Regions from separate parts of the Actinoplanes sp. SE50/110 genome, predicted to be linked through region 3. Evidence: riboswitches for the same ligand, from Rfam matches in the RefSeq annotation. Region 3 holds a riboswitch; each other region holds the start of a gene.
The links. Region 3 has a riboswitch for cobalamin ahead of bluB (5,6-dimethylbenzimidazole synthase). Riboswitches for the same ligand answer to the same signal wherever they lie in the genome.
Positions count from the first base shown of each region.

Region 1 (2,192 bases), 4.5 Mb from region 3:
AGACCGCGGTCTCGTCGTCCGAGTTGACTTCGAGGATCTCGGTGCACAGGTTCGACAGGTGGATGGTGTTGCCGGGTGCGCCGGTCTGGTTCGACAGCGCGTTCGACCGGTCCTTGAAGGTCATCCAGCCGTTGCCGGTCTGCGCGAGCGTGCGCATCATCCGCCCGTACAGCTCCCGGGCCTTGATCTTCTTGACCGCCTTCTTCTCGGCGATCCGGTACGCCTCGGTGAACGCGTCACCGAACAGGTCGGGCAGTTCGGGGGCGTCCGAGGGGTCGATCAGCGACCAGTCCTCGTCGGCTTCGACCCGGCGCATGAACTCGTCCGGGATCCAGTTCGCCAGGTTCAGGTTGTGGGTGCGCCGCGACTCCTCGCCGGTGTTGTCCCGCAGCTCCAGGAACTCCTCCACGTCCGGGTGCCACGGCTCCAGGTACACGCACGCCGCGCCCTTGCGCCGCCCGCCCTGGTTGACCGCGGCCACCCCGGCGTCCAGCGTCTTCAGGAACGGGACGATGCCGTTCGACTTGCCGTTCGTGCCCCGGATCAACGCGCCCCGGCCGCGCACCCGCGACCAGGCGATGCCGATCCCGCCGGAGAACTTCGACAGCTTCGCGACCTGGTGATACCGCTCGTAGATCGAGTCGAGCTCATCCTTCGGCGAGTCGACCAGGAAGCACGACGACATCTGGGTGTGCCGGGTGCCGGAGTTGAACAGCGTCGGTGAGCTGGGCAGATAGGCCAGCGACGCCATCAGCCGGTAGAACCCGATCGCCTCCTGCGCGGTCTGCGACAGTCCACAGGCCACCCGCATCAGGAAGTACTGCGGGGTCTCGACCGGCACCCGCTTGATCGGGTGCCGCAGCAGGTAGCGGTCGGCGACCGTGCGCAGCCCGAAATACTCGAACCGCAGGTCGTTGGCGACGTCCACGGCCGCGTCCAGCTCCGCCCGGTGCGCCACCACGAACGCGTGCGCGTCGTCACCGATCAGCCCCTGCGCGAAGCCCAGCTCGATCGACTCGCTGAACGTGGTCGCACCCTGCTCCCGGACCTCCTGCTCCACCAGGTCGATCAGCAGGCGCGCGGCCAGCCGCGAATACTGCGGCTCCTCGCCGATCAGCTCCGCGGCGGTCTGGATCGAGAGCTTGTCCAGCTCCTCGGTGGTGGCGCCGTCGTACAGCCCGCTGATCGTCTTGGTGGCGACCCGCAGCGGATCCACCTCGTCCAGCCCGGTGATCCACCGCTCCACCGCGGTCACGATCTTGTTGACGTCGACGGGCTCGAACTCACCGTTCCGCTTCCGCACCCGCATCACGTGCCGCCGCTGCTCCGGCACGCCGGTCTTCTCCGGTGTGAGCGTCATGGCGCCCTCTTCCCCCTAGCGAGTCAACAGGCCGAAACCCGCGCGGGAAGACACCGACATCCCGCCGACGCGCGCACGCGTTCGGCGGACCCCCTCGGCGTCGGCCGTCCCGCGCGGCCTCCGACCGCCGCACACGGTCGTATGCGGCGCGCTGGCAGGTCTTCGGACTCGCGGGCGTGTATCGCTTTCCTACTGGCCGTCGCTTCCCAGGCTCACGCCCAGTGCTGATGTGACGGCGGTCGTTCCCACTCACCGCTGCGGGGCAGTCCCGGTCTCGCACCGGATTCCCTCTTGCCTCGGCAACCCATCTCACAGGCCACCGAACCAGCTGCGTCCGACACTATATATGGGATCGACATGCACGGTGCAACGCCACATGGTGTGTCGCACACCCTTGCGCCCACTCCCCCGAAAGCCCCCAAAAGTAGATCCCGGACGGATTACCGGCATCCTCGTGCAGTACGGCACACCGCCCCTGCCAGCGCGCCCGCGCCAGATCGTCGATCATCGCCACGCGCGCCCGGGTCAACCGCGAAACCCCGGCGCCGGCCGGCGCCACCGCCTCGGTCACCGGCTGCATGGCGCCGATCCGCCCCGCCGCACCCGGCTTCAGCACCCGATCACCGCCTCCGCAGGCGGTATCGCACGAAGCCGATGGCGAACAGCAGCGGCGCGACACCGATGATGGAGATGAGGGTGACGAGAGCGGTCACCCACCGCCTTGGCGGCACCTCGGCACGCGAGTAACCGACGCTGCCCCGGCTGCCCGTGTTCTCCCCGATCGTGAAGGTGTCCCCGGGCTTCTCGTCGGTGAAGAAGCCAGGCTTGCCGA
Region 1 is NZ_LT827010.1:617,052-619,243, reverse strand. It holds gene ACSP50_RS02725 (ribonucleoside-diphosphate reductase subunit alpha) at 1-1,360, opposite strand, end outside; cobalamin riboswitch at 1,496-1,704, opposite strand; gene ACSP50_RS02720 (DUF6346 domain-containing protein) at 1,981-2,192, opposite strand, start outside.
Region 1: it holds a riboswitch for cobalamin, as region 3 does, so the genes downstream of both, ACSP50_RS02725 (ribonucleoside-diphosphate reductase subunit alpha) here and bluB (5,6-dimethylbenzimidazole synthase) in region 3, are expected to answer to the same signal.

Region 2 (2,192 bases), 640 kb from region 3:
CGACGTCGGTGGCGGTGACCACGTCGCGCCCGTGCCAGGCGGCCATCGCCACCGCGCAGCGGGCCACGACGATGTCCGCGCGCATCCCGTCCACCCCGTAGGCGAGGCAGATCCGGGCGATCCGGTCGAGCTCCGCGTCCGGCAGGGTCACGCTCGGCAGGAGGGCTCGCGCGGCGGCGATCCGGGCCGCGTACTCCCGCTCGTCGTCGGCGAAACGGGCCGCGAACCCGGCCGGATCCAGCTCGTATGCCAGCCGCCGGCGCACCACCTCGGCCCGCAGCCGCGCATCCCGCGGCGCCGCCACCGTGACCACCAGCCCGAACCGGTCCACCAGCTGCGGCCGCGGCTCGCCCTCCTCCGGGTTCATCGTGCCCACCAGCAGGAACCGCGCCGCGTGCTTGACCGAGACCCCGTCCCGCTCCACGTGCGCGCGGCCCATCGCGGCCGCGTCCAGCAGCAGGTCCACCAGGTGGTCCGGCAGCAGGTTGACCTCGTCCACGTAGAGGACGCCCCGGTGGGCGGCGGCGAGCAGCCCCGGCTCGTACGCCTTCACCCCGTCGGCCAGCGCGCGCTGGATGTCGAGGGTGCCGACCACCCGGTCCTCGGTCGCCCCCACCGGCAGCTCGACCAGCGTCGCCGCCCGGTGCCCGGCCGGCGTGTCCGCGGGATGCGGCCCGTCCGGACAGTCCGGGTCGGGCGCGGCGGGGTCGCAGGCGAACCGGCAGCCGCGCACCACCGTCACCGGCGGCAGCAGCCCGGCCAGCGCCCGGACCACGGTGCTCTTGGCGGTCCCCTTCTCACCGCGGACCAGGACGCCGCCCACCGCCGGCGACACCGAGGTCAGCAGCAGCGCGAGGCGCAGATCGTCCAGGCCGACCACGGCCGAGAACGGGTACGGAGTAGTCACAGGGTGTTCCCTCCCGGCGGGTGTCCACGCCCGCACGTCGGCTGTCACGAGCGGCCGGAGTCTCCTGACTCCCGGATCGCCGTTTCCCGCCCACCTTCCAGCCCGCGGGCCGTGGTGTGCCGCCGCCACCTCGGCCCGGAAGCCGTGGTGTGCCGCGGCCCTGCGCGCCGGCCGCACCGGCCGCAGGGCCGTGGCGTGCTGTCGCGTCAGCGGGTCGCTCCCCGGTCACAGTGGCGGGACCGTCCCGGACTCGCACCGGGTTCCTCCGCAACCGCTCGGACGCCAATCTTTCCCACCCCGGACCTGCCCGTCAAACAGCGACCAGGCAGATCACATGTCCATCAGGGTCGGTGAGGACCGCCTGGCGCTCACCCCACGGCTGATCCGCCGGCGCGTCCACGACCGTCGCCCCGGCCTTCTCCGCGGCCGCGGTGGTCGCGTCCACGTCGTCGACCCGGAAGCTGGCCGCCACCCCGGCGAGTCCGGCTGTCGGCGGCCGCTGGTGGAGCATGAGTTCGGTGGTGGTGCCCGGCACGTCCAGCCGGGCGATCTCGCCGAACTGCGCGGTCACGGTGAGCCCGAGCGCGTCCCGGTACAACCCGAGCGCCCGGTCGAGGTCGGCAACGGAGACGATGATGCGCTGCAATCCCTGTACGGCCATGCGCCGACCCTACTGATCGAGGTTCCGGTGACCGCCCGCGGATGGTGGGGTGCGGCGATCCGCCCTGAAAGCTGACCGGCCGGCTCCGCCACCATCGCCGTGGCCGGGAACAGCGGTCCGTCATCCGCCGCGGCGCACGCCATCAGGATCCCGAATCTGACCGAAACTGTTCGGCGTAGCGGTCCCGCAGGTCGCGCCAGCCGTGGTCCATCGCCGACCGCCCGCGGATCGCGCTGACCGACTCGCCGTCGAGCAGCCGCCGCAGCACCCCGGTGCACAGATCCCAGCCGGCAGCCACCATCGCATCCATGTCACGATCGGTCAGCGTGTGCCGCAGCGTCAGTCGGGTCCCGCCTGCGGCCGCGGCGAGCTCCCAGCGCAGCAGGTCTTCACCCCAGGTGTATTCCAGCAGGTGGGGTGGCTCGACCCGGACGATTTCGGCGGGCAGCGCGGTCCGCTCGTCGCCGTCGACCAGGGTCAGCGTCGCGGGGCCGGGCGCGGTCAGCGGGCGGTCCGCGGTGAACGGCGCCCACCGATCGAGGCGCTCCGGGTCGGTCAGCGCGTCCCAGACCTCGCCGGGCGGCTGGGGCAGATCGCGGATGAGGATCAACGTCCAGCGGTCAC
Region 2 is NZ_LT827010.1:5,787,041-5,789,232, forward strand. It holds gene ACSP50_RS25940 (VWA domain-containing protein) at 1-955, opposite strand, end outside; cobalamin riboswitch at 965-1,173, opposite strand; gene ACSP50_RS25945 (glyoxalase/bleomycin resistance/extradiol dioxygenase family protein) at 1,218-1,568, opposite strand; gene ACSP50_RS25950 (SRPBCC family protein) at 1,711-2,192, opposite strand, start outside.
Region 2: it holds a riboswitch for cobalamin, as region 3 does, so the genes downstream of both, ACSP50_RS25940 (VWA domain-containing protein) here and bluB (5,6-dimethylbenzimidazole synthase) in region 3, are expected to answer to the same signal.

Region 3 (2,192 bases):
CAGGGCGTTCGCCGACGCGAAGGGGAAGGCGGAGGCGTACGCGAAGCAGGCCGGCCGGCCCCTGGGCCGCGTCGTCAAGGTCACCGAGTCGGCCCCGGACCTGCCGGCCCCCGGCGACCAGATCCGGGCGGTCAGTTCCGCCATGTTCCCCGCCGACTCACCGGTCCCGATCGAACCCGGCCGCCAGCGGCTGTCGGCCACCGTGACGGTCGAGTGGCTCTTCGCCAGGACCCCGGCCCCGAAGGTCGCCGCCCGAGGGTGACAGCCCGGTCGGACCCACGGCAAGCCGGCACCGGCCGCGAAGTCGTCAGTCGACGGCGCGGCCGGTGACACGCGATCCGATCACGACCACCGCTGTCCTTGACCGGCACCAGGGTCTGCACCGGGGGATGCGCCGGGCCCGGCGGCACCGCGCCGACGGTGACCGGGAAGGCGACGCCGGGTCGGGGAAAGTGCGGTGGCCGGTCGGCGGTCAACGCCGTCCGGGCGTCCTGACCGAGGTGTGGGACCGGGACGACGTGCTCAGCAGGATCGGGTACCCGCTGCCGGTCGCCGTCCGGCAGCCGGTCACCGCCGACTGGTCCGTCGAGCGCACCGCGGGCCTGCGGGTTCAGGCGGCCGACGTCCTGCGCTTCGTCGGGCCGGGCCGGACGGTGCAGGTGGAGCCGTTCACCCTGCCGGCCGGGCTCGCCCCGGACACCGGCATCGCCGAGATGAGCGGGATGCTGCCGGACGAGCGTGCGGGTGAGCTCACCGAGCGGGACGGTGAGGTGGTCCGTCGCGCGTTCTGCCTGGATGCCGGCGAGCAGCACGAGTTCTACGGTTACGTGGCGAAGCCCGGTCATCTCATCGCCGTCACCTGCAGGTATGACGACCCGGCCGACCGGGACTGGGCCGAGCGCGTCTGGCGGTCGGTGGGACGGTAGCGTCTCGGGTGGCACGAACTTGTTGCGAGGTGCCCCACCGGCGACGGCGGGGAGAATCTGGGAAGCCGGTGTGAATCCGGCACGGGCCCGCCGCGGTGACCGGGGAGCCGCCGCCCACGCGCGTGAGCGCAGCCACTGGCCGGCCGGCCGGGAAGGCGGGCGGTGAGGCGTCGATCCGGGAGTCCGAAGACCGGCCTCGCGCCCATCGGCCCCCTCCGGGCCTGAGCAGCGGGAGCCTGCCCACATGCACGATCAAGATCAACTTCCGATGGCGCTGTACGACGTGATCCACCGCCGCCGCGACGTCCGCGCCGAGTTCACCGGTGACCCGGTGCCGCCGCCCGTGCTCGACCGCATCCTGACCGCCGCACACGCCGCCCCCAGTGTCGGCCTGTCCCAGCCGTGGGATTTCCTGATCGTCCGCGACCGCGCCCTGCGCGAGGCGTTCCACGAACACGTGTGTCACGAGCGTGAGGTGTTCGCCGCCACCCTCGACGGCGCGGCCGCCACCCGCTTCGCCCGGATCAGGATCGACGGGATCCTGGAGTCCACCCTGTCCGTCGTCGTCACCTACGACCCGCGGCGCGGTGGCCCGGCCGTCCTGGGCCGCCACGCGATCGCCGACGCCGGCCTCTACTCGGTCTGCCTGGCCATCCAGAACCTGTGGCTGGCCGCCACCGCCGAGAACCTGGGCGTCGGCTGGGTCTCCTTCTACCGCGAGCCGTTCCTGCGGGATCTGCTCGGGATCCCGCCCGCCGTCCGCCCGGTCGCCTGGCTCTGCCTCGGCCCGGTCAGCCGCCTGCAGGAGACCCCCGACCTGGAACGCCACGGCTGGCGCCACCGCCGCCCGCTGGCCGACGCCCGCCACGAGAACCGCTGGCGCGCCTGCTCCTGAAGTCGCGGGCAGTGGATCCGTCGCCGGCCTCAGGCGCGCGGCCCAAACCAGGGGGACCGCCTGCTCACACCGCCGGGCGGGGCGCCCCGCCCGGCGTGACCCGGGCGGCCAGGAACTTCGGGGCCTGCTCGCCGTAGCTGTCGGTGAGCAACTCGGCGATCTCGTCCCAGTCGGTGTGCTCCCCGAGGACCGCGGCCGCGACGTTGGCCCCCCAGGGGGCGCGCAAGTACGGAAAGCCCGCCGCGGTCAGGCCGAGCAGATCCGCGGCGGGCACCCGGAACGTGATCACGGTCGGCGCCTCGCCGCCGACGGCATGCCGCGCATAGGCCGGGTTGCGCTCCAGGTCGGGCACGTAGACGTGCGCGACCGTC
Region 3 is NZ_LT827010.1:5,146,416-5,148,607, reverse strand. It holds gene ACSP50_RS23115 (SIMPL domain-containing protein) at 1-262, shown strand, start outside; gene ACSP50_RS23110 (hypothetical protein) at 327-926, shown strand; cobalamin riboswitch at 937-1,140, shown strand; gene bluB (5,6-dimethylbenzimidazole synthase) at 1,195-1,821, shown strand; gene ACSP50_RS23100 (MmcQ/YjbR family DNA-binding protein) at 1,886-2,192, opposite strand, start outside.

Region 4 (2,192 bases), 2.5 Mb from region 3:
CCAGCGCGCCAGCGGCGTCCTGCTCGTTTCCGGTCACCACGCCGACCAGCGCGCCAGCGGCGTCCTGCTCGTGTCCGGTCGTCACGCCGGCCAGCGGGTCGGTCGCAGCCGGACCGCCTCCACCGGGGGCCGGCCCGGCGGGAACCTCGGCCGTGGCGAGACCGAGCGCCGCGGCGACACGCGCGGAGACCCGGGCCGCGCCGTCGGTCAGCTCGCGCAACCGCCACGCGGCCGCGCCGCCGCCGCGCTGCGCCTCCCGCTCGGCCAGGAACGCGTGCGCGCTCGCCAGCAGAGCCTCGATCACCGAGTCGTGGGTCACGCGCAGCCCGGTGTCGCGCCCCCCGAACGTCAGGGCGAACCGGTCGCCGGCCGGGGAGCCGGCGAGCGGGACGGCGGTGACGTCGGCCGCGAGCGGGACCGGCCCGAGAGCGAACAGGAACTTGCCGGGCAGCGCGGCCAGCCCGGGATCGGCGCAGATCGCCGCGTCGAGGCGCCGGACCAGGTCCCGCACGGTGTCGCTCGCCATCGGCGGGGCGGCGATGTTGCGTACCGCGTCGTGGGTTGCCGATGGCAGCAGCCCGGCGGCGCGCAGGCGGGCCGCCACCGTCTCCACCCGGTCTTGCGGGAGTGCTCTGAGCTGCAGGTTCGCTCGGGAGGTGAGCTCCAGGCGCCGGTCGCCGAACTCCTCGGCCAGCTCGCGCAGGCAGCCCAGCTGGGCGCCGGTGAGCATGCCGCCGGGCAGCCGGACCCGCGCCAGCAGCCCGTCGGCGGCGGCGTGCAACCGCAGCGCGCCGGGGCAGGCGTCGGTGTCGGACTGTCGAAGGCGACTCACGGCCCGGATACTACGGGCGGCCCCCGACAGGACCGGAGCCTCGGGTCGGCAGCCCCCTGAATCGTCAGCGGCGTCACAACGTTCGGTAGCGTGTGCGACGACAAGTGAATTCGAGCGGCACTGCCGCGGAGGAAGCCGGTGCGAGTCCGGCGCGGTCCCGCCACTGTCACCGGGTGAGCTGCCCGGGAGCCAGGAACTCCGGTCGCCGTGATTCTTACTACCCGGGGCGCGGACCCCGAGGGGAGCGCACGCGTGTTTCTGCTGCTGTCGACGTCCGACACGGACCTGCTCAGCGCCCGGGCCAGCGGCTCGGCATGGCGGCTGGGCAATCCGGCCCGCACCGGGGTGGCCGATCTGCCGGCCCTGCTGGACGGGGTGGAGCTGGTCGTGGTCCGCATCCTGGGCGGCCGCCGGGCCTGGGAGGAGGGCCTCGACGAGCTGCTCGGCGGGGATCTGCCGGTGGTGGTGCTGGGCGGCGAGATGGCGCCGGACGCCGATCTGATGAAGCTGTCGTCGGTCCCGGCCGGCATCGCCGCGGACGCGCACACCTATCTGGCGCAGGGCGGCGCCGACAATCTGCGGTCGCTGCACGACTTCCTGTCCGACACGGTGCTGCTGACCGGCAACGGCTTCGCCCCGGCGGTGGAGAGCCCGCAGTGGGGGATCCTGCCGCGAGCAGCAGAGGGATCAGGGTCGGACGGCCCGACGATCGCGGTCCTCTACTACCGCGCGCACCACATGGCCGGCAACACCGCGTTCGTCGATGCGCTCTGCCGGGCGATCGAGGCGAAGGGCGCCCGCCCGCTGCCGATCTTCACGGCCTCGCTGCGCACCGCCCCCGACGACCTGCTGGCCGAGCTGCGCAAGGCGGACGCCCTGGTGGTGACGGTGCTGGCGGCCGGTGGCACCCGACCGGCGACGGCGAGCGCCGGCGGTGACGACGAGGCCTGGGACGTCGGCGTGCTGGCCGAGCTGGACGTGCCGATCCTGCAGGGCCTCTGCCTGACCAGTTCCCGCGCCACCTGGGAGGCCAGCGACGACGGCCTGAGCCCGCTGGACGCGGCGACGCAGGTGGCGATTCCGGAGTTCGACGGCCGGATCATCACGGTCCCGTTCTCGTTCAAGGAGATCGATCAGGACGGGCTCTCGGTGTACGTCGCGGACCCCGAGCGGGCGTCTCGGGTGGCCGGCATCGCGGTGTCGCACGCCCGCCTGCGGCACATCCCGCCGGCCGAGCGCAAGGTCGCGCTGATGCTGTCGGCCTATCCGACGAAGCACTCGCGGATCGGCAACGCGGTCGGCCTGGACACGCCCGCCTCGACCGTGGCGCTGCTGGCGGCGCTGAAGGACAACGGCTACA
Region 4 is NZ_LT827010.1:7,597,415-7,599,606, reverse strand. It holds gene ACSP50_RS33955 (precorrin-3B synthase) at 1-832, opposite strand, end outside; cobalamin riboswitch at 914-1,054, shown strand; gene cobN (cobaltochelatase subunit CobN) at 1,085-2,192, shown strand, end outside.
Region 4: it holds a riboswitch for cobalamin, as region 3 does, so the genes downstream of both, cobN (cobaltochelatase subunit CobN) here and bluB (5,6-dimethylbenzimidazole synthase) in region 3, are expected to answer to the same signal.